DNA from 3 places in the Bacillus sp. LQ16 genome. Region 3 is predicted to be linked to each of the others. Evidence: riboswitches for the same ligand, from Rfam matches in the RefSeq annotation. Region 3 holds a riboswitch; each other region holds the start of a gene.
What was found. A riboswitch is a leader RNA that binds a small molecule or an ion and turns the genes downstream of it on or off. The one in region 3 is predicted to bind S-adenosylmethionine.
Positions count from the first base shown of each region.

Region 1 (7,974 bases), 100 kb from region 3:
TTTAGGTTACGGAACATTAATTCCGAGTTTCCAAACGATTGCGATTTCTGCTGCTCCAAACCATAGACGTGGTTCTGCGACAGCTACGTATTTCTCATTCTTTGATAGTGGTATTGGCTTTGGTTCTTTCATTTTAGGTATTGTCGCAGCGAAATCTAGTTATCATAATATGTATTTTATCGCAGCTATTATCGTTGCTTTCACTTTACTTTTATATTATGGATTACACGGACGAAAACAAAAATTCAAAAAACAACCTACAGACGGAAAAATTTCCGCTTAACGTTAATAAGGAAAGTAAACTTCCCCGTTTACTTTCCTTATTTTGTATTTCCTTCAAGACGAGCGTATACTTATAGTAGAAATAAAAAGGAGGGCCATATATGAAACTAAAAAAATCTCCCCTACTCTTACTTTTACTAACATTCATATTTGTAATTACAGGGCTTGGGTTTACTTACTTCAAACAAAATAAAACGACCCCATCAAAACATAATGTGACAAAAGAAAACTGGTTAAATGACCCTTACTTACGTTGGTCGTATACCCATATGAAAGAATTCACTTTAGTTAATGACGTAAAAAACAATCCTGACCAAATTGCTCACTTCCCTTTCGCATTGCAAAACTTAGACGATTTTGCTGTGGAGCGTAGATTCGGAAATACAACTCCTCTAAAAAAACTTTTAGACGATAACAAAACGGATGCTTTTGTCGTTGTACATAATGGACAACTTGTATATGAACGATATTTCAATGGGTATAAACAGAATGAACCTCATGGTATGGCATCATTAGCAAAAGTCTTTACCGGGGCAATTATACAATCTCTCGCTGAAGAAAATCGTATCGATTTAGAGAAAACAGCTGACACTTACATAAAAGAATTAAAAAACACACCGTTCGGAAAAGCGACACTTCAGCAATTAATGGACATGCAAGTTTCAGCAGAATACCCGACCCACGGATATGAGCAGCCTGGGCTAGAAAATCAAGATGCACAATTATATTTAGCTAGCAATATTTTACCCCGCGGCAAAAATTACGACGGTCCGATGAAAATTTATGATATGTTACAAGAAGCAGAAGAAACTGCACCGCCTGGTTCTGCCTTTTCTTACAATAACGGATCAACAGAAACGCTCGCTTGGGTTATTCGAACTATTACTGGTAAATCATTAGCTGAAAATGTTAGCGAACGAATTTGGTCTCAAATTGGTATGGAAGAAAACGCGTATTACGTTACAGATGAAACGAAAATAGAACAAGCAAGCGCTGGCTTAAATGCAACTGCTAGAGATATGGCGAGATTCGGGCAATTACTATTAAACAACGGGGAATATAACGGAAAACAAATTCTCCCTTCTTCTATTACTGAAGATATAAAAAATGTCCAAGAAGGTGAACTTGCAATTAGCCCTGGAGCTTCCATTTCTTATCATAATCAATGGTGGATTCCCCACAATGAACAGGGTGCTTTTGAAGTGTTAGGTAGTTACGGACAAACACTTTACATCGATCCGAAAGCAAATATGGTAATTGTCCACTTCTCTTCTAACGCTACGCCAAGTAATGAAATACATTCAGTTTACTCAAATATGTATATTGATATTTCACATCATTTAGAGAAGCTTCCACAGTAGTGGAAGCTTCTTCTTGTTGGGATATTTTATTTATAATCCTATATATTAGAAGATACTGAAAGAACAACTGCTTCAAACACACCTATCAAAATTTATATAAGCAGTTTACATGTTTAATTAAGTGTTTAACTAATACATCCACACCTTTTGGAGAATTCGTTAAAACACTTCCCTTACAAAGATTGTCTGTTCATATTCGTCGAAAATTTCTTCTATTGATGAAAATAGAGTTTCTTCCGGGATGATGAACTTTATTTTTTGACCAGTTTGCAACAGTTGCTTTGAAGCCAGCTAGTAACCTTTCTCTATACTATCCCTATAAGTGCTACCCCATTTACAACCGTTTTTCTTCTAGTATATTAAAAGCAGAATCTGATACGAGGCTCTATATCAATCTATCAATAAATTACCACTCTTATAAATATCTGAATTTTCTTTATATTGAAGGTTATCTCCCAAATAACCTCGAATAATTGTAATACATATACATAAGGAGGTTGATCTATTTTGTTTCGTTCCTTTACAAATGGTTGCGTCGCCTTAGTGCAACGCTTCTTGCCAGAACCGTTTATTTTATCATGTTTACTAACTGTTTTCGTTATCTGCTTTGGTATGTTTGCGACTCACCAAACACCTGTAGAAATGATTAATCACTGGGGTAATGGAATTTGGGGACTCCTCGCCTTTTCTATGCAAATGGCACTTGTACTCGTGACTGGATCTGCTTTAGCAAATGCTCCTCTTATTAAAAAAGGATTAACGAAAGCTGCCAGACTACCGAAAACGAATGGACAAGGTATTATTGCCATTTCCATTGTAAGTTTACTTGGTGCATACATAAACTGGGGCTTTGGAATTGTTGTATCTGTTTTATACGCAAAAGAAGTGGCAAGGCAACTGGACGGATTAGATTATAGACTAGCAATTGCCTCTTCTTACTCTGGATTTCTCATTTGGCATGCCGGTCTTTCTGCCTCTATCCCTCTTACGTTAGCAACAGGCGGTGAAACGTTAATTAAAACGACTGCTGGAAGTATTAAAGAGGCAATTCCGATAACAGAAACGTTATTCTCACCATACGCTCTCGTTCCAGTTATTATTTTTCTCGTTACGATGCCTCTCATTAATAAAGCGATGCATCCAGATGAAAAACATACGATAACTGTAGATCCTAGCGTGTTCCATGAAGAAGCTGCTGCTCAAGAAGTAGAAAAAAATACATTCGCTGAAAAAATGGAAAATAGCATCATTATTACACTTTGCGTTGGATTGTTAGGTCTCATTTATATTTTCAATTACTTTTATACGAAAGGATTTAATCTTACTCTCGATATCGTGATTTTTATGTTATTAATTGCTGGACTTATTTTCCACCGCACTCCGATTCAGTATATTCGCGCTTTTTCAGACTCTACGAAAAGTGCCTCTGGCATTTTACTTCAATTTCCGTTTTACGCAGGAATTATGGGCATGATGATTGGAGCAAATAGTGAAGGACTTTCACTTGGAGGAGCTATTTCTAATTTCTTTATTAGCATTTCAAACGAATCAACTTTCCCGCTCTTTACTTTTTTAAGTGCTGGTATCGTTAATATTTTCGTTCCATCTGGTGGCGGTCAATGGGCCGTGCAAGCACCAATTATGATTCCAGCTGGCGCTGAACTTGGTGTACCTGCTGCAAAAACTGCAATGGCCATTGCGTGGGGCGATGCTTGGACGAATTTAATTCAACCTTTCTGGGCATTACCAGCATTAGCGATAGCTGGTTTAGGTGCTCGTGACATTATGGGATTTTGCGTTGTGAACTTACTATATGCAGGTTTTATCATTAGTCTATGCTTCTTATTTATTTAAACGAAAAGCTAGTTTTATACTAGCTTTTTTACATAATAAATGACTTATTTCCCACGCGATTTATAATCTTCTCCCACTCTAACTCCGTAAGATGTAATGACTCAAATGCAAAAAAATCTTCGCAAATTTTTCCAATCAAGTATGGATGTTCCCTCAAAAAATTCCACTGTAACGCTTTAGGAAGAAAATATGTTTCATATTCTTTACTTCCCCTTACTACCTCATCTACTTCTCTTTCACAAATTCCTCTTATTAAATAATCATTTCTTAACTCTATTTGAATTTGTTGAAATGTATCGCTGCATTTTTTCAATTGAAGTAAACACGTAATATACTTTCGAAAAAGTTCGTTATCATACTGACAACAGTTTATAATACGATCGACTTCATTCATAATGTACGAGCCTTTTCTTCTATTTGTAATAACCATTTTTCGCGCTTTGATACTTTACTCGTTTTCACAGATTGAAACACTGACCGTTTTATATCACGAATGCCACAAAAACGTAAAACACCTCTCTTCATCATAATCCAATCTGCTGATCGATATAACAATGCGACGTACCATAGAGGCGAGTCTAACGTATTAATAACCCACGCTTTTTTCCCTTGCAATAATCCTTTCGGCAGAGCCCCTTCATATTTATAAGCAAATTCAGCTACGAAAATACGGTCAATAAAACCTTTTAAAATAGCTGGCATCCCCCACCACCATATTGGATAGATGAATAGAATTGTATCTGCTTCTTCTACTAACGTTCTGTATCGAGCTGTTTCTTCTTCATTTACTAAATCACGTCTTTTCTTCTCTTCATTAAATACGAGGACTGGATCAAATTGTTCTTTGTATAAATCAAGTACGGTAACTGAATGATTTGTTTCCTGTAGTCCTTTTTGCACATGATTTAAAATCGCCGCATTAAAACTTGAAGGACTAGGATGAGCGTATACAATTAGTACGTTCACTACATAACAACTCCCTCTATAAGTTAAAGTTTCCCCTTCTTTAACATCTTCTCTACAATTTGCATGTTTTTCGAACTTTGCAACAGTCGATTTAATACAGTAAGTAACTCTTCTTTTTCTAAATCTTTCAGTTTCTCTTTAACTGCACTCTCACCAGCACCTTGAATATCATAAACAACTGCCGCCATATGTTTACAATAATTTTCATACGGACATTCGCAACTACTTTTTGAAAAATCTTCGAGATCAATAACTACTTCATAATTCCCTGCATTTCCAGTAACGAAAGCAAACACTTTGTTATCTTGTATTTCAACATCTTCTACATGTCCATCTTCATAATATTCATATCCCTTATCTACAACGTACTTTGGGATCCATTTCGTTATATCTTTTAATAAGTAAGCGTACATAATTGTACCCCTTCCTTTAATTCCCTTTTGACTTCCAAACCCCTGCATGTTATTCTAAGAACTGTTAAATAGCAAGTCTATTTTGCAAAACGACTGACACCTATTCGGCGAAGGTGTCTCTTTTCATTTGCAGCCGATACGAATTGCCTCTTTCAGGCACATTCAATTTTTGACACTACACACTCAACACCATTCCCTGTATCAGGCTGCTTAAGCAGTCTTTTACTCTACATACTCCGTTATTTTAAAAAAAAGAGAGCTTAGCTCCCTTTTCTCGCCTTATAAAATACCCCTTTTTCAGTATAGAGATATTCATCAGCTAATGTAATTTTCCCATCCAGTTTCAGTTCATCTAATAGTCTTGATAAATAAAATTGATGTAACATCTTTTTCGTGAATTTTCCTTCATGATGCGAAACGATATGTTCTTGAATATCTAACAATGATATTGGCTTATCTTGCTCTATCATATATTCATAAACTGTACTACGCAGTTTTACGTATTTTTCGAGTGTCACAGCAATGCGCAACCCCTTTCTTCTTAATATAAATTTTCGTAATCGGTTTTTTTGCAACAAAAAAACCTCTCCGATAAGAAGAAGTTACGTATATATCTTCGTCTTATCTCCCAGAACAAATATGTTCTGCTGGAATTAGCACCTGCATCGCGGTTGCTGGGTTTCATCGGGCCAGTCCCTCCACCTCTCTGGATAAGAAAATATTCACTTAATTCTTACTATACGTAATTTCATTTTAATTGTCAAACAAATATAACAAATAATATTTTCTTCTTTACTGTTCATACTATACATATATGAATATGCAAGGAGGATTATGAAATGCATCAAAATGCTCGCGGATATGTACAAGATTCTTTTCAATCATTACAAGAAGCAAAACATTGTTTAGAAGAAGCATTACAGACTGTTGAAAAAGATTTTAATCGCGCTCGTATTGAGCAATCCCTTTATGCGATCGAACAAGCTATTCAACGCTGCGATTACACCGTTCACATTTTAGAACAAGATTGAAAAAACTTCCCATCATAAGGTGGGAAGTTTTTTCAAATGGCATACTTCATAATTATTGCCGTTATGATTAAAAAATATACAGAATTCACAATTTCTAAAATCCCTACTTTTATAATAGAAATTTTTTTGCCATACAATATAATGGCTCGAATGACACTTGGTATAAAAATAAGGGAGCACCACGGATTAATTGCAAATACAATGATTGTTAATAGAATATGATAACCCCAAGATATAAAACGATACTTCGGATTATTTTTCTCACGTATCATCGTTTTCACATAAAACGTACTACCTAAAAAGTATAAGAATGAAATAAGTGCAATGAATAATGCTGTATGATCGATTTGTTTCATTGAAAAATAATAACTAATTAACCCACCAACACAAAACACAATGATCGCACAAATATCATTTAATAGTGCCCTTTCATTTTTTTGACGAGCATAATGCATATTTACTATAAATAGTGGAATCATGACTATTACGAATAAAAGAATGCGCCATTCATATAATAGAGAAATCATCCCAAATACGAACGCAATAATAAAATATACAATTGAAGCATGTAAATACTCTTTTTTTCGTTTTTGTTTTATGTGCATAAGGAATGGATACGTAGCTAAATAGATAAAGAACCAAGCTATAAACAATGGAATGTGATATATAGTAGGTTTTCCAAGTATGACACTTAATAGAAATGGTATAGCAAGCATCGCCCATGCACCATGTTGCTTCGGAATAACTAACTTCATTAACTATACACCTCCCTTTTGAAAATAGTTCTCACCTATTATTATACGAATAATTTTATATAGTAACGGATATATATTGGACTATTTTTTGACAATAAAAAATGCTCCTTACAATATGTAAGAAGCATGAAAGAGGCAAACGAATATGTAAGTCGCGACCCTACCTTATATGAGTATGCTTTTCTATGCTATGTTATGCTTATCTAATATACCGTATTTCTTTTTAAATCTTGTGAGAATCGTAATCCAAGAAGTACTAAATAATAGTAAGAAGACAACATTCGAAATTGCATGGCTCAAATCGAAATAAAAACTTGCGATGTAATACGAAATGACTGTTTCCCACGTTGCCTCTCGTATAAAACCGAGAAGTCCCCAGAAATTCATAATCCAGCCAAATAAAAATCCAACAAACAATCCGTACAGGAGTCTTCCCCATAGCTTTTTCATTAAAAATGTATTACGCAATAATCCAGCTATAAAACCAATCATACCCCATGAAAACATTTGCCACGGCGTCCACGGACCTTGCCCTAAAAAGATGTTAGACACAATCGCTGCTGTTGCACCGATCATAAAACCCGCTTCACTTCCAAACACAATTGCAGAAACGATAATAACAAAAGAAGTTGGTTGTACACTCGGTAAAATAGAAAATGGTACGCGGCTAACTGCTGCAATTGCTGCTAATACAGCAACGAGAACAATTTCACGTGAAACAAACGCCTTTCTTTCAAAACGGATATAGAAAGGTAACATAATAACAACTAATAAAAACAAACTACTTAACATGTAATAACCGTCCATAATAAGTGTAGTAAAGAGTAATGTGCCTATTATTACTGCAAAAATACATATTATGAATGCAACATATCGTTTGGACACGCTTCGTACACATCCTCCCACGTTAATGCATATGGCAATTCTTTTCGAATGAATCGATTGATAGATGTTGTATAAAAGAAGTTGCCGCTAAAAAATTCTTTCGGTGCATCATTCATAATGACTGTCCCATCAAATAACATCATACATTGATCAACGTATTTCGCAGCGAACTCAATGTCATGCGTTGCCATTACAATTGTTGTTCCTTCTTTTTGCAGCTTCCTAAATAGTTCTCCTACTCTTTCTTTCTTCCATGGATCTAATCCCTTTGTCGGTTCATCAAGTAATAATAACGTTGGCTTTGATAATAACGTTGTACATAATGCAAGAAGTTGTTGCTCTCCTCCGCTACAATCATGCGGATGGCGTTCTTTAAGCGAATACAACCAAAACTGTTTTAGCGTATCTTCTGCTATTTCTTTTCCTT
Region 1 is NZ_CM173491.1:3,182,921-3,190,894, forward strand. Features, by position in the region: gene AC3EMB_RS15940 (MFS transporter) at 1-283, shown strand, start outside; gene AC3EMB_RS15945 (serine hydrolase domain-containing protein) at 384-1,643, shown strand; gene AC3EMB_RS15950 (short-chain fatty acid transporter) at 2,151-3,497, shown strand; gene AC3EMB_RS15955 (group-specific protein) at 3,526-3,891, opposite strand; gene AC3EMB_RS15960 (NAD(P)H-dependent oxidoreductase) at 3,888-4,463, opposite strand; gene AC3EMB_RS15965 (SWIM zinc finger family protein) at 4,487-4,876, opposite strand; gene AC3EMB_RS15970 (hypothetical protein) at 5,137-5,454, opposite strand; SAM riboswitch class I at 5,495-5,593, opposite strand; gene AC3EMB_RS15975 (hypothetical protein) at 5,716-5,907, shown strand; gene AC3EMB_RS15980 (YwiC-like family protein) at 5,940-6,662, opposite strand; gene AC3EMB_RS15985 (ECF transporter S component) at 6,846-7,547, opposite strand; gene AC3EMB_RS15990 (ABC transporter ATP-binding protein) at 7,520-7,974, opposite strand, start outside.
Region 1: another riboswitch for S-adenosylmethionine. It lies ahead of AC3EMB_RS15970 (hypothetical protein); the one in region 3 lies ahead of AC3EMB_RS15520 (M20 family metallopeptidase).

Region 2 (7,974 bases), 1.6 Mb from region 3:
AACACCTTTTCTCCTATCACTATATCATAAGCCTGTTTTATAATATACTACTATTATTTTGTTAACTCTTTCGTTAACGATACATCATTCTTTTCTTTCATTTCACGCTCAAGTTTTGCAATTTTCATATCAAATGTGTCACGCTCATGTTCTTCATTCATACGAGTTTCTAAGTCACGAATGTGATCTTCAATTTCTTCAAATCGTAAGAACGGATTATTTTCATCCATTTTATGCATCGCAGTATTCATACGACGATTTGCATGTGCCATATTTTCACGTGCCATTAGTTCCATACGCTTTGCGTGCATTTCTTTTAATTTATTTTTCATTTCAGAAAGACGACGCTCTAACTCATCAATTTGCTCTACAACACCTGCATACATTTCTTCTAATCGAGTTACTTGCCCTTCATAATAAGCTACCTCTTCTAACGCACGTTCGTGCAATTGTAATTCGCCTGCTTCTTGAGCAATGATAGCTTGCTTTGATCTTTTGTTAACGAAATAACGTGCTTGCTCAAGCTCACGAGCAAAGTTAGATTTTAATGTTTTATGACGTTCAATTAACTTCTCAATTTTTGTTATTTCACGCTCACTATCACGTAAATATTGGTTTAACATCGCAATTGGATTTTTTCTTTCCTTCTCATCTAACACGTTATGAAAATCAGCTAAAATTGCATCGCGTACACGTCCGAATAAAGATTGTTTCATTATAAATCTTCCTCTCTTCTACTTTATTTATAATTTGATTTATTGTTTTAGTTTTTCATTAATTTGTTCCACTCATCTTCAAAGTTGCTATATGGTTTAGAACTTTCTGGAGCAGATTCAACAACTACATCTTTTTCTTTTTTCCACTCGCGGTATCCGTAGTATAAAACCACTAAAGCAGCGATACCGATTAATGCTGGTGAATGAGAAAGCGCAATGGATAAACCGATTAAACCAACAATACCCCAAGCTAACTTTCCAAAAAATGACTTAGCTCGCACAAATGATTTATAGCTCCAATATACAACTCCTGCTCCGATTGCGAATCCTACAATACCAGCAAGACTACCAAGAGCAATTAAAGCCAAAATACCGGCTGCGATAAACGCTAGAAATTGTTTCATCTTGTGCTTGCCTCCCTTCGATTTGATACTCTTATCTTAACTATTTTTTCATCTTTCCATAACGAGCTTAAGAACCGTTTTTAACTCAGACTTAAGACCGAGTCATATTCAGCCCTTTACGCAAAAAAACGTGCAGAGTTTATTCTCTGCACGTTTTTTTAATTACTAACATTCATATTAAATTAAGCTGTTTTATGATACTCTTTTTTCTCAGCTACTTTCGAAAATCTTGGAAATCCAATTAAAATAGAAACAATCCCACATACTCCAACTAAGATTGGATAAAATGCATATGGCAATAATTCAACCGGAGATAACGCTGCAAATCCTGCTGCCGTTAACATTTGGGCACCGTACGGAATTAATCCTTGTACACAACATGAGAAAAGATCTAATACACTCGCTGATTTACGAGGGTCTATTTCATATTGATCTGCAATATTTTTTGCAAGCGGGCCTGTAAAGATAATCGAAATCGTATTATTCGCTGTACACATATTCGTCATACTTACTAAACCAGCAATACCAAATTCTGCACCTTTTTTCGAACGAATATTACGTGTTAATACATTCATTAAATATTGAATACCACCATTATATTGGATTAATTCAACCATACCGCCAATTAATATAGCAAGTAATACTAACTCCATCATACCGCCCATTCCAGTCGTTACACTTTTAAAGAAACTTTCTAACGTGTAACTTCCATCTATAAGACCGATAACACCAGATAATACAGTTCCACCAGTTAATACAATAAGTACATTCCAGCCAAGTAGCGCTGTAATAAGTACTCCTGCGTACGGTAAAATCTTTATCCAATCAAAGCTATGTGCTTTAATTTGCGTGTCACTTCCTGAAGTAACTATTACTAATAATACAATTGTAATAATAGCCGCTGGTAACACAATTAAAAAATTCGTTTTAAACTTATCTTTCATTTCTGTTCCTTGTGAACGAACAGCTGCGATTGTTGTATCTGAAATAAATGATAAATTATCACCAAACATCGCTCCCCCAACAACAGTAGCCATTGCAAGCGCAATTGAGATATCAGTTTGACCACTAATACCTACAGCAATCGGCGCTAATGCTGCAATTGTTCCCATTGAAGTTCCCATTGCTAATGAAATAAATGCACCAATAACAAAGATTCCAGCTACGATAAATCCTGGCGGTAAAATAGTTAACGCTAAATTAACAGTTGAGTCTACTCCGCCCATTCCTTTAGCCGTTTCAGAAAATGCACCTGCAAGCACAAAAATTAATACCATAATCATAATATCCGGATTTCCTGCACCTTTAGCGAACCGCTCGACTTTCACATTAAAACTTTCTTTACGATTCATCACTAAAGCGACTCCTACAGCAATTGAAATTGCTACAAGTATCGGCAATTTATAGAAATCACCTGTAATAATTCCAGAACCAATAAATAGCGCCAAAAATATCCCAAGTGGTAATAAAGCTAAACCATTTCCTCTCGTTTCTTTCAAAGTACCATCTCTCCCTAGTTTCAACCTTTTTCTAATGAATAACAAAAGACCTCTTCCGATGAGAAGAGGTCTTATACATCTATAAGAAACGCTCTTCTCATCTTTCAAGCACATGCTTGCTGGATTTGGCACAGCACTCTGAAATCGAGTCCGCTGCCGAGGCATCGTAGGGCCAGTCCCTCCGCCTCTCTTTATAAGAAGGTTTCATATTTATTTTTTAATAATAATTTCTTCCCTAACTTTACTCGCTTACAAAACAAAAGTCAATTATTTTTTGTATAGATTTTTTTGGTAATTATACAAAAATTTGAATACAATAATCATTTTAACTTTTCGATTTCTTCTTCCAATATTGAAATCCAATAAAATTCACTATTTTTTATTGCTGCTAATATCCATTTCGTAGTGTACCAAGCTAACTCATACTCTTCCTTCGTGACATCGCCACTTTTATAAGCATCCTCTAGCTCCTCTTCATCTAATACATACACCTTACCGCTAGGTAATAATACTACATCTAAATATAAATCATCAAAATACGGTAAACCACGATCGTCTATTTCATATTCTTTCGTCACATCAATATAATATTGCACTAAATTGTGCCTATCATCTAACATAGCTGTAATCGCAAAGTTCTTTCCATTAATGAAATATTGAACCCACGTATACCCATCACTTGCAATACAAATTTCTTTACCATCATATTCTTTACAACTAGGCTCTCTCACCTTTTTTATATCCAGTATTCCGAGCATTCCCTCTTCCACTTGCTTAAGCCTATAACTCTTTTCTATTAGTCTTTTCCACGAAGAACCGTCACCATATTTACGTTTCATTATGTATACTCCTCTTCTATATACAGAAAAGCTCCCACATATTATGTGAGAGCTTGTTCATATTATAATTAAGCAGCTTGACCCTTTTCAGAAATCTCTTTTAAATAAGCTTGTCCTTTTTCAGCGTCATATTGACCTTCCCACTTAGACATAACTACAGCTGCTAAAGAGTTTCCTACAACGTTAACTGCTGTACGAGCCATATCTAAAATACGGTCAATACCAGCAATGAACGCTAAACCTTCAGGTGGAATACCTACTGTACCAAGTGTCGCTAATAATACAACGAATGATACGCCCGGTACACCTGCGATACCTTTTGATGTAACCATTAATACAAGTAATAATGTAATTTGTTGTGTAATAGATAAATCAATACCGTACATTTGCGCCAAGAAAATAGCCGCAATTGCTTGATATAAAGTTGATCCATCTAAGTTAAATGAATAACCTGTCGGAATAACGAAAGATGTAATTGCTTTCGGACAACCGAATTTCTCCATTTTCTCCATGATTTTTGGTAAAACTGTTTCTGAGCTTGCTGTAGAATACGCTAAGATCAGCTCGTCTTTTAAAATCTTAAAGAATTGGAAAATGTTAATTCCAAATATTTTCGCTGTAAGTCCTAAGACAACTACGACGAAGAAGATCATTGCCCCATATACGACAATTAGCAATTTCCCTAATGGAATTAATGAAGCAAGACCAAATGTAGAAACTGTAACACCAATTAGTGCAAACACACCAAATGGTGCAAATTTCATAACTTGGTTTGTTACATAAAACATTGCGTCAGCTACACCTTGGAAAAATTGAAGAACTGGTCTTCCTCTTTCACCAATTGCTGCTACACCTAAACCAAATAGTACAGAGAAGAAGATAATAGCAAGCATATCTCCGTCAGCCAATGACTTCATAATGTTTGTTGGAACAATATTTACAAACGTATCTGCAAATGAATGACTTTGTACTTGCTCTGTCGTATGTGTATATTTCGAAATATCTGTCTTTGTTAACTGCTCCATATTTACGCCTTTTCCTGGTTGGAAAATATTCGCTATTAATAGACCAACAATAATTGCAATTGTTGTAATAATTTCAAAGTAAATAATTGTTTTTCCGCCTAGTCGACCTAGTTTTTTAACATCGCCAACACCAGCAACCCCAACAACAATACTTGCTACAACAATCGGTACAACGATCATTTTAATTAATCGGATGAAAATATCACCAATTGGTTGTAAGTACTTCACAACAGCTGGATTATCAAAGAAAATCGCCCCAACCGCAATACCAAGCGCAAGCCCTATTAATATTTGCCATGCAAGTCCTATTCTTTTCATATTTGTTGTAACCCCCTCTTCGATGTGTCACTCTATCTCTCATTCTATCTCTATAAAACTAAGAAATTAAGAGTATTACATATTATTCGACAATTCACTACATTTTGTCCCTGTTAAAAATCATAAATCAAAATTTAAAATCTGACAACAAAATAACTTTGCCCGAATGCAAATAATTTTCTTGACAAAAAATAAACCCATGTTAGAAAACCTCACATGAGAACGATTCCTTACTAGTGTTTTATTAGCTTTCTAAGTACTATTTCACCCCATAAAAACTATTACTTTCCTCCTGTATTTTACAGATAAATCCCAAAATATACCTTTATTACAGCCATAAATAAAATGTAAGTACTATGACAATTAAAGTTGAAAAATGATAAATTCCGACAAAACTTAGCAATTTTATAAAGTTTTCTTTACATTATGATTACAACGATAGACACTCTTCTTCTTATGATATATAACATTCATAGGGAAAGGAGTCAGACAACTATGAAAAAGAAATTTGCAGCGTTTAGTGTTTTAGCAGCAGGAACGATTTTTGCTTCCCCGTTACTTTCACCCGTATACGCTGAAACAAATCAAGATAAATTATCTAACATTCAATCTGAATTAGAAGGCAAACAAAGTGACTTACAAAATAAATCAGTCGAGAAAGAACAAATAGAAAAAGAAATTCAAGAATTACAGAAGAAAATCGATGAATTAACTACTTCTATTAATAAAAACGAGGCTGAATTAAACGATACAAAAAAAGAAATTAGCAAAACACAACAAGTAATTACTGACAAAAAGAAACATATAGAACAATTACAAACAAACATAGATACACGTCAGGAAGTTATTAAACAACGATTACAATCTATGCAAGAAAAACCGCGTACAAATATCATTACAGAAGTATTAACAAACTCTACAAACATTGCTGATCTTGTTGATAATATGTACTCCGTAAGTTTAATATTAAACAACGATACAGATATTGTAAAAAAACAAACATCTGATCAAAATGCTGTAACTACAGAAAAAGAAGCTGTTGAGAAAAAAGAACAACAACTGAAAGAATCTGAGCAAAAACTAGAACAAAAACAACAAGAATTACAAAATAACCAACAGCAGCAACAGACTCTTATTAACGATCTACATACGAAAGTAGCAAAAGTAGATTCAGAGATTGAAGGATTAGAAGAATCCAAAGGCATTTTAGAAAATCAACGTCAAGCTGTGCAAAAAGCAATTGAAGAAGAAAAACGGGCCGAAGAAGCTCGTAAAGCGGAAGAAGCTCGCCAGGCAGAAGAGGCTCGCAAACAACAAGCTACTAAATCTGCTCAAGCAACTCAAGCAGCTCCAACACCACACGATACAAACATGGGTGGCTTTATCAAACCAGCAGCTGGATCAAAAACTTCCGGATTTGGTGTACGTTCTTTAGATAACCATAAAGGAATTGACATCGCTGCTTCGGGAACGGTTCCAATTATCGCTGCTGCAGATGGCGTTGTTATTCGCTCAGAATTATCATCTAGTTACGGAAACGTAGTGTATTTATCTCACCGTATAAACGGAAAAACATATACGACAGTATATGCTCATATGAATAGCCGTTCTGTATCGAATGGACAAACTGTAAAACAAGGCGATCAGCTTGGATTTATGGGGAACACGGGCCAATCATACGGACAACATTTACACTTCGAACTTCATCTTGGAGAATGGAATGTCGGCAAGACAAACGCAGTCGACCCATCTCCTTATATCGGATTATAAAAAACCTCGGTACCTACCGAGGTTTTTTATTTACACTTCACACAATATAGGCATTCTACATAGACTATAACTAAATGCCTATAGTTTACGAGGTGATCAATATGAATACGCAATTACAACAAAAAATAGAAGAAGCTAGAGCGACATTTATCGGCCGGATATTTACATTTGGCGGATCAGTTTTATTTTTAATCGGTTCATTCCTCGCAGTCACCACAGCCTATAAAGCGTATAATCGTCTATTACATTCAACAACATAAAAAAAGACGGGAGATCCCCGCCTTTTTTTATGCAAACATTTTAAATACACCTATCACATTTAAAAATACAATTATTACAGTTATCGGAATGACATAACGAAGTAAGAAGAACCAAATGTTAAATAACGTTTTCCCCTTCGTTTCCGTCACTTCTAATTCTTTCATCAATAACTCTTTACTCATTTTATTTGGTACAAATAATGAAATAGCTAGTACTCCTAACGGCAGCAATACGTTACTTACCGAAAAGTCGACTAAATCAAAGAATGTTTTCCCAAATATTTTCACGTCACTCATAATCCCAAATGATAACGCTGATGGAATACCGACTGCAAAAATAAGAATACCAATTAATAATGATGCTGACGGACGCTTCTTCTCATTACCTTTCGCAACAGATGCTACTACAATTTCAAGCATTGAAATTGCTGATGTTAAAGTCGCAAAGAAGAATAAAATTAAAAACATAATAAAGAAAAATTGACCAAATGGTATTTTTGCAAATACTGCTGGAAGGACGATAAACAGTAATCCCGGTCCTTCAGTCGGTTTAACTCCTAATGCGAAAATCGCTGGGAAAATTGCTAATCCTGCAAGTACTGTAACAAAAACAGTTAAACTTACAATAGATGTTGCCGATTTCGCTAAATGTTCCTCTTTCTTTAAATACGAACTATACGTTACCATTACCGAGGCACCTACAGTTAGCGAGAAGAAAGATTGTCCCATCGCATATAAAATTGTATCTGCTGTAAGCTTTGAAAAATCTGGTTTTAAGAAGAACTCTACTCCAGCAAAAGCACCATCGAGTGTTAACGCACGAACAATAATCGCAATAAATAAAATAAATAATAGCGGCATCATGTACTTACTTGCCTTTTCTATACCTTTCTCTACACCTTTACTTACAACAAAAATCGTACAAAGCATAAAGATAAATTGCGCTCCAATCGCACTTAACGGATTTGAAATCGTTTCACCGAACAATTGTCCATAATCAGCTACTCCATTCCAGAAACTTCCTGTCACACTATAATATAAATAAAGTAAAATCCATCCACCTACAACACTATAAAAAGATAGTACACTAAAACAAGTAACAACTCCCATACGACCAATCCAAGGATATAATTTGCTATTTGG
Region 2 is NZ_CM173491.1:1,484,970-1,492,943, reverse strand. Features, by position in the region: gene AC3EMB_RS07580 (PspA/IM30 family protein) at 54-716, opposite strand; gene AC3EMB_RS07575 (lmo0954 family membrane protein) at 764-1,120, opposite strand; gene AC3EMB_RS07570 (Na+/H+ antiporter NhaC family protein) at 1,303-2,619, opposite strand; SAM riboswitch class I at 2,714-2,819, opposite strand; gene AC3EMB_RS07565 (ribonuclease FAU-1 family protein) at 2,940-3,458, opposite strand; gene gltP (glutamate/aspartate:proton symporter GltP) at 3,527-4,801, opposite strand; gene AC3EMB_RS07555 (murein hydrolase activator EnvC family protein) at 5,297-6,571, shown strand; gene AC3EMB_RS07550 (hypothetical protein) at 6,673-6,831, shown strand; gene AC3EMB_RS07545 (sodium-dependent transporter) at 6,859-7,974, opposite strand, start outside.
Region 2: another riboswitch for S-adenosylmethionine. It lies ahead of AC3EMB_RS07570 (Na+/H+ antiporter NhaC family protein); the one in region 3 lies ahead of AC3EMB_RS15520 (M20 family metallopeptidase).

Region 3 (7,974 bases):
CTGCTCTGTACTCCCTGTTTTACTACTACCGACTACAGTTGGCGGATTAATTACAGAAAGCGGATAACCTACTGCCGCTGCCTGGTGACGGATATAAAGATCTGCTAAAAATTTTGTTCTCTCATATGGATTTTTTATTTTCAAATAATTGTTTCCTTCTTTAAACACATCAATTGCAATCTTGCTATTTTTATCATCAAAGGGACTCATATAACCTACAACATGAATAAATTGTTGCAAGCCCTTCAATTGATGAATACTTTTAGCTAATTCACTAATATGTTTGGCACCATTTAAAAATACGGAAGCTGCCTCTTTACTTGTCGCTTGAATATCCATGGGGCCTCCTGCGTGAATAATCACATCCGTTTTCAATACCCTCTCCTTATCTTCAGCACTTAGACCTAAATCTATTTTCGTCAAATCACCTTCAATAAAGTGCATAACTTCCTTTTTTAAGATGCCTCTTTCTTGAAAAAGGCGTATTGCTTTACTTTTTGACCTCACTAAAAGAAGAATTTTAACATCCTCTTTGGCTAATTCTGTCACTAATTGCTTTCCAATAAAGCCTGTTCCACCAATTAAAAATAGTGTTCTCATATAAGATCTCCTTTTTAGTACTAATCAGTACTAATTTGATGTAAAAAAAATGCTTCTTTTATCGAAGCAATTTTAAAAAATGATCTGCTGTTTTCGTGATTACAGTTGCATCCTTCAATGTTTCTGAAATAAATAACGCTCCTTCAAGATTTGTAATAAAAAGTGATGCAACCTCATCAATATTAATCGTATTTCTAAATTCTCCATTCTCTACCCCTTGTTTAAGTAATAGAGAAACTTTCTTTTGTAATCCTGTAAAAAAAAGACCTATTTTTTCTTTTATTTGCGTGGCCTGTTTAGGACTTTGAATATAAAGAGTAATAAATGGACAGCTCCCCTTATACTCTCTCGACTGAACTCCTTGTGATAATTGCTTTAAAAACAGTTGGATACGATCTTCAACTAAAAATTGGTTCTGAGAAAGTATGTCATCAATTGCAGATTGATACATTTCAATCCAATAATCAACGACCCCTTCTAATAATACTTCCTTATTAGAAAAGTGATAATACACATTAGACTTTGAAACTTTGCTTACACGTACTAATTCATCCATACTTGTATAAGCAAACCCTTTTTCTAAAAATAATGTTGCAGCTACTTCAATCACACGTTTTTGATTCATTAATTTTATCTTTGTCATAACTAGAACTATATAGTACTAATTTAAATATTGCAAGTATTTATGTTAATTTTTAAAAAAGTTTGATTAAAAAAGTTCCACTAACATTAATTTTACTGCAAAAAAATCTTATTTTGAATAAAGTTGAACTGAACCCCGAAATTGTTCATTCACTATCGTCTAATAGAGGTCACCATACCTGCCCATCAACTTAAGAAAAAGAAATGCCTCAAAAACGAAAAAATGAGCGGCTTCTCAGAATAGCTATCTGTAGAGAAAGAAAATTTTAATTTAGGGGAATATGGAAGTATTAGCTTGATGGTGATGCGGCGGTACCCCATATAAAGAAATTTTAAACATCTTAATCTGCCTTGCTTTTATGTAAATATGGGAATAATGAAATTACCCCAAGGATAGCTAAACAAGCTCCAATCCATAGCGGAGATACAAAACCATATCCTTTACTGATCCCAATACCACCTAGTGACGAACCAATAACAATACCTAGCGTAATAAAAGAACTATGAACGGTATTTATCATTATTCCATTACTAGCTGTTTTCATCACCCTCGCAACCATAGCTGGATTCAATGCTACACCAGTTAAACCAATAAAAATCGTAGAAATCACTGCAATGTATTTATTCTCTGCACTTAAAGCAAATAAAGACAACGCTATGATTAATATAATTAATCCACCCGTAAGTATTTTCATTGTAAATTTATCAGCAAACTTGCCAATTATTATATTCCCAATTACCGTCGCACTACCATAGAGAGCAAGTAAATATGGAATACTTGCACTTGAAAACCCTGTAACATTTGTAAAGATAGGAGTGAAATAACTAAATGCTGCAAACGTACCACCAATAATGAACATACTTGTTATATACGCTGCCCAAAGATGAATATTCTTAAATCGCAGAAGTTCGTCTTTCCAATTTAATTGCTCTTTATTTGAAGAGGATGGTAACAACCGTTGAATCATAATCCCTGATACTAGCACAAGAACAGAAACAGCCCCAAAACTAATACGCCAGCCAAAATATTGCGAAATAACGGTCGTTATAGGTAAACCTAATACAGTTGCGAACATTAAACCTGCAAGTACAATTGATGCAGCTTTTCCCCTTGAATCAGAGTGAACCAATGTCGCAGAAAAGGAAATCGCAACTCCAAAAGCTGAAGCTGAAGCTGAAGCAATACCAGTTATAATACGTGAAATCATCATAATATCATAGTTCCAAGCGATAGCTCCGAGCGATTGACCAATTAAAAATATGAACATTAAAAACAATAATGCTTGTTTGCTGCGCATTCGTAAGAGGATTGCAGTTAAAATGGGGCCTCCTATTACCATTGCTCCTGCATAAGCTGAAATTAAATACCCAATAGATGATACAGGAACCTGGAATGCAAGAGCAAGTTCATTCATCATACCTGCAACCATAAATTCTGATGTAGTCATACAAAAGATTGCTAAAGCTAATAAATAAATAATCGATGGCATAAAAACACTCCTTATTCATTATTGTAATGATCGGTACAAAAATAGTGCGAAAAAAGAGCGCACTAAGCGCCACAAATAGACTCTATTGTTCCTTTGATAACTTGTTCAGACAACATCCGATTTTGCATCGATACATTAAGAACACGGAATCCGTAATAACTGCTTAAAAGCAGACTAGCTAATTCCTCAGCTGATTGCTTCTTTGAAATTTCACCTGTTTGCAATCCTTCCTCCATCACTGTTTCAATAGCTTGTTTAAGAAGTTCAACATGCTTCGAGAAAATTTCTTGTACCATTAAATCGTTTTTAGCACGTTCTATACTGGCATTAATCAATAAACATCCTTTTTGATCCATATTCTCAAAGTCTTCTTTCAATGCCCATTCAAAAAAATTACTTAATCGTTCTTTAACTGGAATTGAAGTATGTAACAATTTCCTTTGTTCCCTAATCCCAATTTCATGGTAGCGTTCTAATACTTGTTTATACAGTTCATGTTTACTACCGAAAGTATTGTATAAACTTCCTTTTCCAAGTCCTGTATCACTGCATAAATCTTGTGTAGAACACCCTTCATATCCTCTTAACCAAAATGTTTTCATTGCAACATCTACAATTGAGGAATAATCAAACTCTCGAGGTCTGCCGCGTTTATTCAATCGTATCCTCCTCTCATTTTAAAGATAACATGAATAGAATACCCTTTTTGTACCATGCGGTCAATAATTTTGTTTTATTGTTACTGTAAAATAAAATTTGATTATTTTAGATTACGAATAATAAAAAATAGCCCCCTTATTCAAATTGCCTAGCGAAAAAATCACGTTTTAATAGACTTCTTTATCATCCCTACCTTTCTATAAATTACTAGTTATGAAACAAGGATCGTTTCATAACTAGTAATTTACTTGATTATCTTGATAGGTATGGAGTAGTGCCCCTATAAACAAAACCCACCAGAAACATCTAAAATCTGCCCCGTTACCCAGCGGCTATCAGAAGAAGCAAGGAATGCTACTGCATCTGCAATATCTTCAACTTGCCCTATTCGCCCGAACACAGATGAGTTTGTAGCAAAATTTCGTATTTCTGGATTATCTAGCAATTTTGCATTGATATCTGTCTTCGTATATCCAGGCATAATTGTATTCACTGTTATACCTCTTTCTCCAAGGTGTTTAGCTAGAGGCAGTGTCATCGTATTAAGCGCACCTTTACTTAAGCCGTATGCAATTGAGCCTGTAAAACCAAGCCTTACTTCAGCTGATGAAATGTTAATAATGCGACCCTCTGCTCGTATTAATGGTAATGTTTGCTGAATTAAAAAGAATGGTGCTTTAATATTCACAGACATAATTTCATCAAAAACTTCTTCTGTCGTATTTTCAATCGTTCCTTGTGTACCTATCCCTGCATTGTTTACTAAAATATCAATCTCTGATGTACCAACTTTTATTTGTAATTCATTCTTTAACTGTTTTACTAGCTTTTTGACACCATCAATTGAATTGAGTTCAGCTTCAATTAAGAACGCTTTTCCTCCATTAGATTCAATCTCACTAATCGTTTCATCTGCAGCTGTTTTATTTCGGCCGTAGTGAATCGCAACTAATGCACCGTCGTTTGCCAATCTCATCGCAATCGCACGACCAATTCCGCGACTCGCCCCTGTTACTAACGCTACTTTTCCATCAAGATTCTTCATTTTTTCCATCCTTCCTAAATTTCTGTTTGATAAAAATCTATACTTATATTTTCATGCAAACACCAATCATTTTAAATATAGATTTATAGGTAATTTAGCCCGTTCACTTATGATATTATAGTTATAATTCGTAATTTACTTTAGAAAACAAAAATAAGGAGGCTACACAATGCAAAACGCCGTAAAACTGGATGAAATCGATCATAAAATTATGAACTTGTTGTATGAAAATGCGAGAATTTCTGTTTCAGAAATAGGACGAATTATATCCATGACGCAACCTGCTGTAAAAGAACGTATTAACAAGCTTGAAGATCAAGGAGTTATAGCGGCTTATCGAACGAAATTTGAGCCTGCAAAAATTAATAAAAACATTCAAGCATTCATCATGTTTAAAACGAGCCAATGCTCTGATTTTATCCAGTATTGTAATGCAGCTCCTGAAGTAACAGATTTATTTCGAATTAGTGGGGAATTTAATTATATGATGAAGGTCATGAGCGATTCGATGGATTCCCTCGCTGCATTTTTAGACTCCTTAATGCAATTTGGCTTGTCATCTCCTTTAATAGTATTAAAGAGTGAATTTGAGGAGAAATTGTCGTTTTGATAAAGGGATACGTATTATCCTCACTAACAGTAAAAGTTTCTCTTTCTTGAGAAAAACCAACAAAATCAATGACTAGTAAACAAAAAAGAACATTGATATTTCAATGTTCTTTTTGTATCTCTACTTATTAATTAGATTACTCTTTGAAAAGAGCACTTTAATCCCCTTACCCTTGATTCCTCTGCGCCTCTCTAAACTCCTCCTTCACCTTCTCTAACAACCCTTCTTCCGTAATTAATCGATACGCCGTATTTGCTAATGCTTTTGCCGATGTAATTAATGCTTTATCTCCAAGTTCTGAACGTGCTGCTTCTCTAAATTCATTCGTATGTGCAATTAAATCATCTGGTCCGATTTTAATGTACGGATGAATTGTCGGTACGACTTGACTTACGTTTCCTGCGTCGGTTGAACCGATCCCTACTCTTTCTTTACGATTTACATCTTCACCTAATAGTTCTAGTTCTTCCGCTACGATATCGTTATATGTTTTTGTTACGAGTAATTCATCGATTTCATTTTGGAATTGATGAATTTTTACTTTTGTACCTGTTGCTAACGCTGCTCCCTCAGCAATGTTTTTTACTTTTTCTGTTACTTCTGCACATCTTTTTCGCGTTGCTGCGCGGATGAAGAATCTTGCTGCGGCATAGTCAGGAATAATATTAGGTGCTTTTCCTCCCTCTGTAATGACGCCATGAATTCTCACGTCTGACGGAAGTTGTTGGCGAAGTGCATTAATACCGTTATAAAGCTGAATAACCGCATCTAATGCGTTAATCCCTTCTTCTGGCGAAGCTGCAGCATGAGCTGTTTTTCCGTAAAAATGAAAATCAAGTGGATCGACTGCTAGTGAAGGACTCGTTGTCGCTGTTTTTCCGCTCGGATGAATCATAAGCGCCGCATCAATATCTTTAAATAAACCTGCCTTTACATAACTTGATTTCGCGCTACCATTTGGCCCGCCTTCTTCTGCTGGCGTACCAAACACAACAACTTCCCCGCCAATTTCTTCAAGCGTTTCTGATAATGCAATTGCTGCTGCAACACTAATTGTGCCGATTAAATTGTGACCACACGCATGGCCTAGTCCTGGTAAAGCGTCGTACTCCGCTAAAAATGCGATTGCTGGTCCTTGTTTTCCAGAGCTTTTTCGCGCGATAAATCCCGTTTCATGTCCAGCTATATTGTGCTGCAACTGAAATCCTGCACTGCCTAGCAATAAACTTAACGTTCTAGATGCATAAAACTCTTGGTTACCAATCTCTGGATTCGCATGAATATCATGACTTGTTTCTATGTACTTTTCCTTATTTCTTTCGATACTCTCTTCAATTGTTTTTCTTTGTGACGTTACTCCTGTCGCTCCCATTGTTCTTCCTCCTTTTATTTTCACATAAAAAAGCCTCTTTCTAAAAGATAGAAAGAGGCTTCTGTATATACAGTCAAAATGAGCTTCTTTCTTATCTTTCAAGTTACCTTGCTGGAATTGGCACAGTATTCATAACGAATCCGCTGCCGAGGTATCATAGGGCCAGTCCCTCCACCTCTCGTGATAAGAATTTTCATAAAATTATATTAAATTATTTTTTATTCTAAGTTCATTCTAAGTAAAAGTCAAGGAATTCCTATCCGAATTTACCGAATATCTAAAAATCCTTTTAATACACCAATTGTTTCTGGTGCTTGCAGTCTTGCACATACGTACGGAAATTCCGCACTACCTTCAAACATCATTTGAGATGTAAGCGGTGCGCCTGCCCAGAAGATTTCATCATCAATTACGATAAACGGGAATGCTTTATTTTGTCTTTGTAACTTTACATTTTTCAGTGGAACTGGTCCATCACTATAAACTGTTATCTGTGCATTTGTACGCATTAACGCTTGCCATACTCGCTTATCCACTTGTTTTGTACTTGGAAGTGAAATAATAATTTTTCGTTTTGCGGCTAGAATATCTTTTAATAGCCCTTTCGGCTCTTCAAGATTCATTTCCATAAACCAGCGTAAACGTTTCGAAATTTTCCGTTCCCACAATTGTCTTGATGTCGTGCGATCATACACATCTCCATGACGTTCTATATGAGCTGTTAATTGCGATAACGCTTGTTTTCTAGAAAGATTTTTACGCATATAATGGCAATCTGATAATTGAATGAACTTCCCTCTCGCCCTTGTCACTGCTACATTGACGAGGCGATGGTTTTTGTGATCAAAGAATAATACGCCAGGTCGTTCCTGCGGATAACTGTCAACTGTATCAAAGATCATCATATCTCTTTCAGAACCTTGGAACTTATGAACTGTCGCCGCTAAAACTGGTATGTTTTGATATTTCGTTCTCTGCAACATTTCTCTAATACACGTCGATAAAAAGCGTGACTGCGCCCTGTAAGGTGTCACAACACCAATAGACTGAACACCGTCTAACAATCCGATTAACATCATTTGCATCGCTACTAAACCAGACATAATGTTAAAACGTGAACCAGAAGCAGCATCTTTTAACGAAAAAGCTCCCATTTGGCTCGTATCAAATAAAACACTCGCTTCATTTGCGAACGGCTGCAATTGCGCAAGTTCTTTACGCTCTGAAACAGACGGATGATCGTATACTCTATTTTTATAAATAAATGAGTTTGTAAACTTCGATATATCCGCATGCATACGTCTTTGTTCCTGCAACATAAATAGGTTCGGATGCGCTTCTGATTTATTTACAGAATCAACAATCCCAGCGTGGTAAAACATATCTTCCCCAAGCCATTTGCGAACGAGTTCATGGTTTGCCATCGCAATTGGAGGTAATTGTAAAAAGTCGCCACAAACAACGATACGTTTTCCAAGTGAAGCAGCTAATGCGATTTGCGGAACGAACGCCATACTCACTTCATCTACGACAACTAAATCGAATGTACGCTCAT
Region 3 is NZ_CM173491.1:3,080,387-3,088,360, forward strand. Features, by position in the region: gene AC3EMB_RS15490 (alpha/beta fold hydrolase) at 1-600, opposite strand, end outside; gene AC3EMB_RS15495 (TetR/AcrR family transcriptional regulator) at 659-1,225, opposite strand; gene AC3EMB_RS15500 (MFS transporter) at 1,584-2,732, opposite strand; gene AC3EMB_RS15505 (TetR/AcrR family transcriptional regulator) at 2,795-3,391, opposite strand; gene AC3EMB_RS15510 (SDR family oxidoreductase) at 3,673-4,437, opposite strand; gene AC3EMB_RS15515 (Lrp/AsnC family transcriptional regulator) at 4,607-5,047, shown strand; gene AC3EMB_RS15520 (M20 family metallopeptidase) at 5,214-6,419, opposite strand; SAM riboswitch class I at 6,508-6,609, opposite strand; gene AC3EMB_RS15525 (AAA domain-containing protein) at 6,686-7,974, opposite strand, start outside.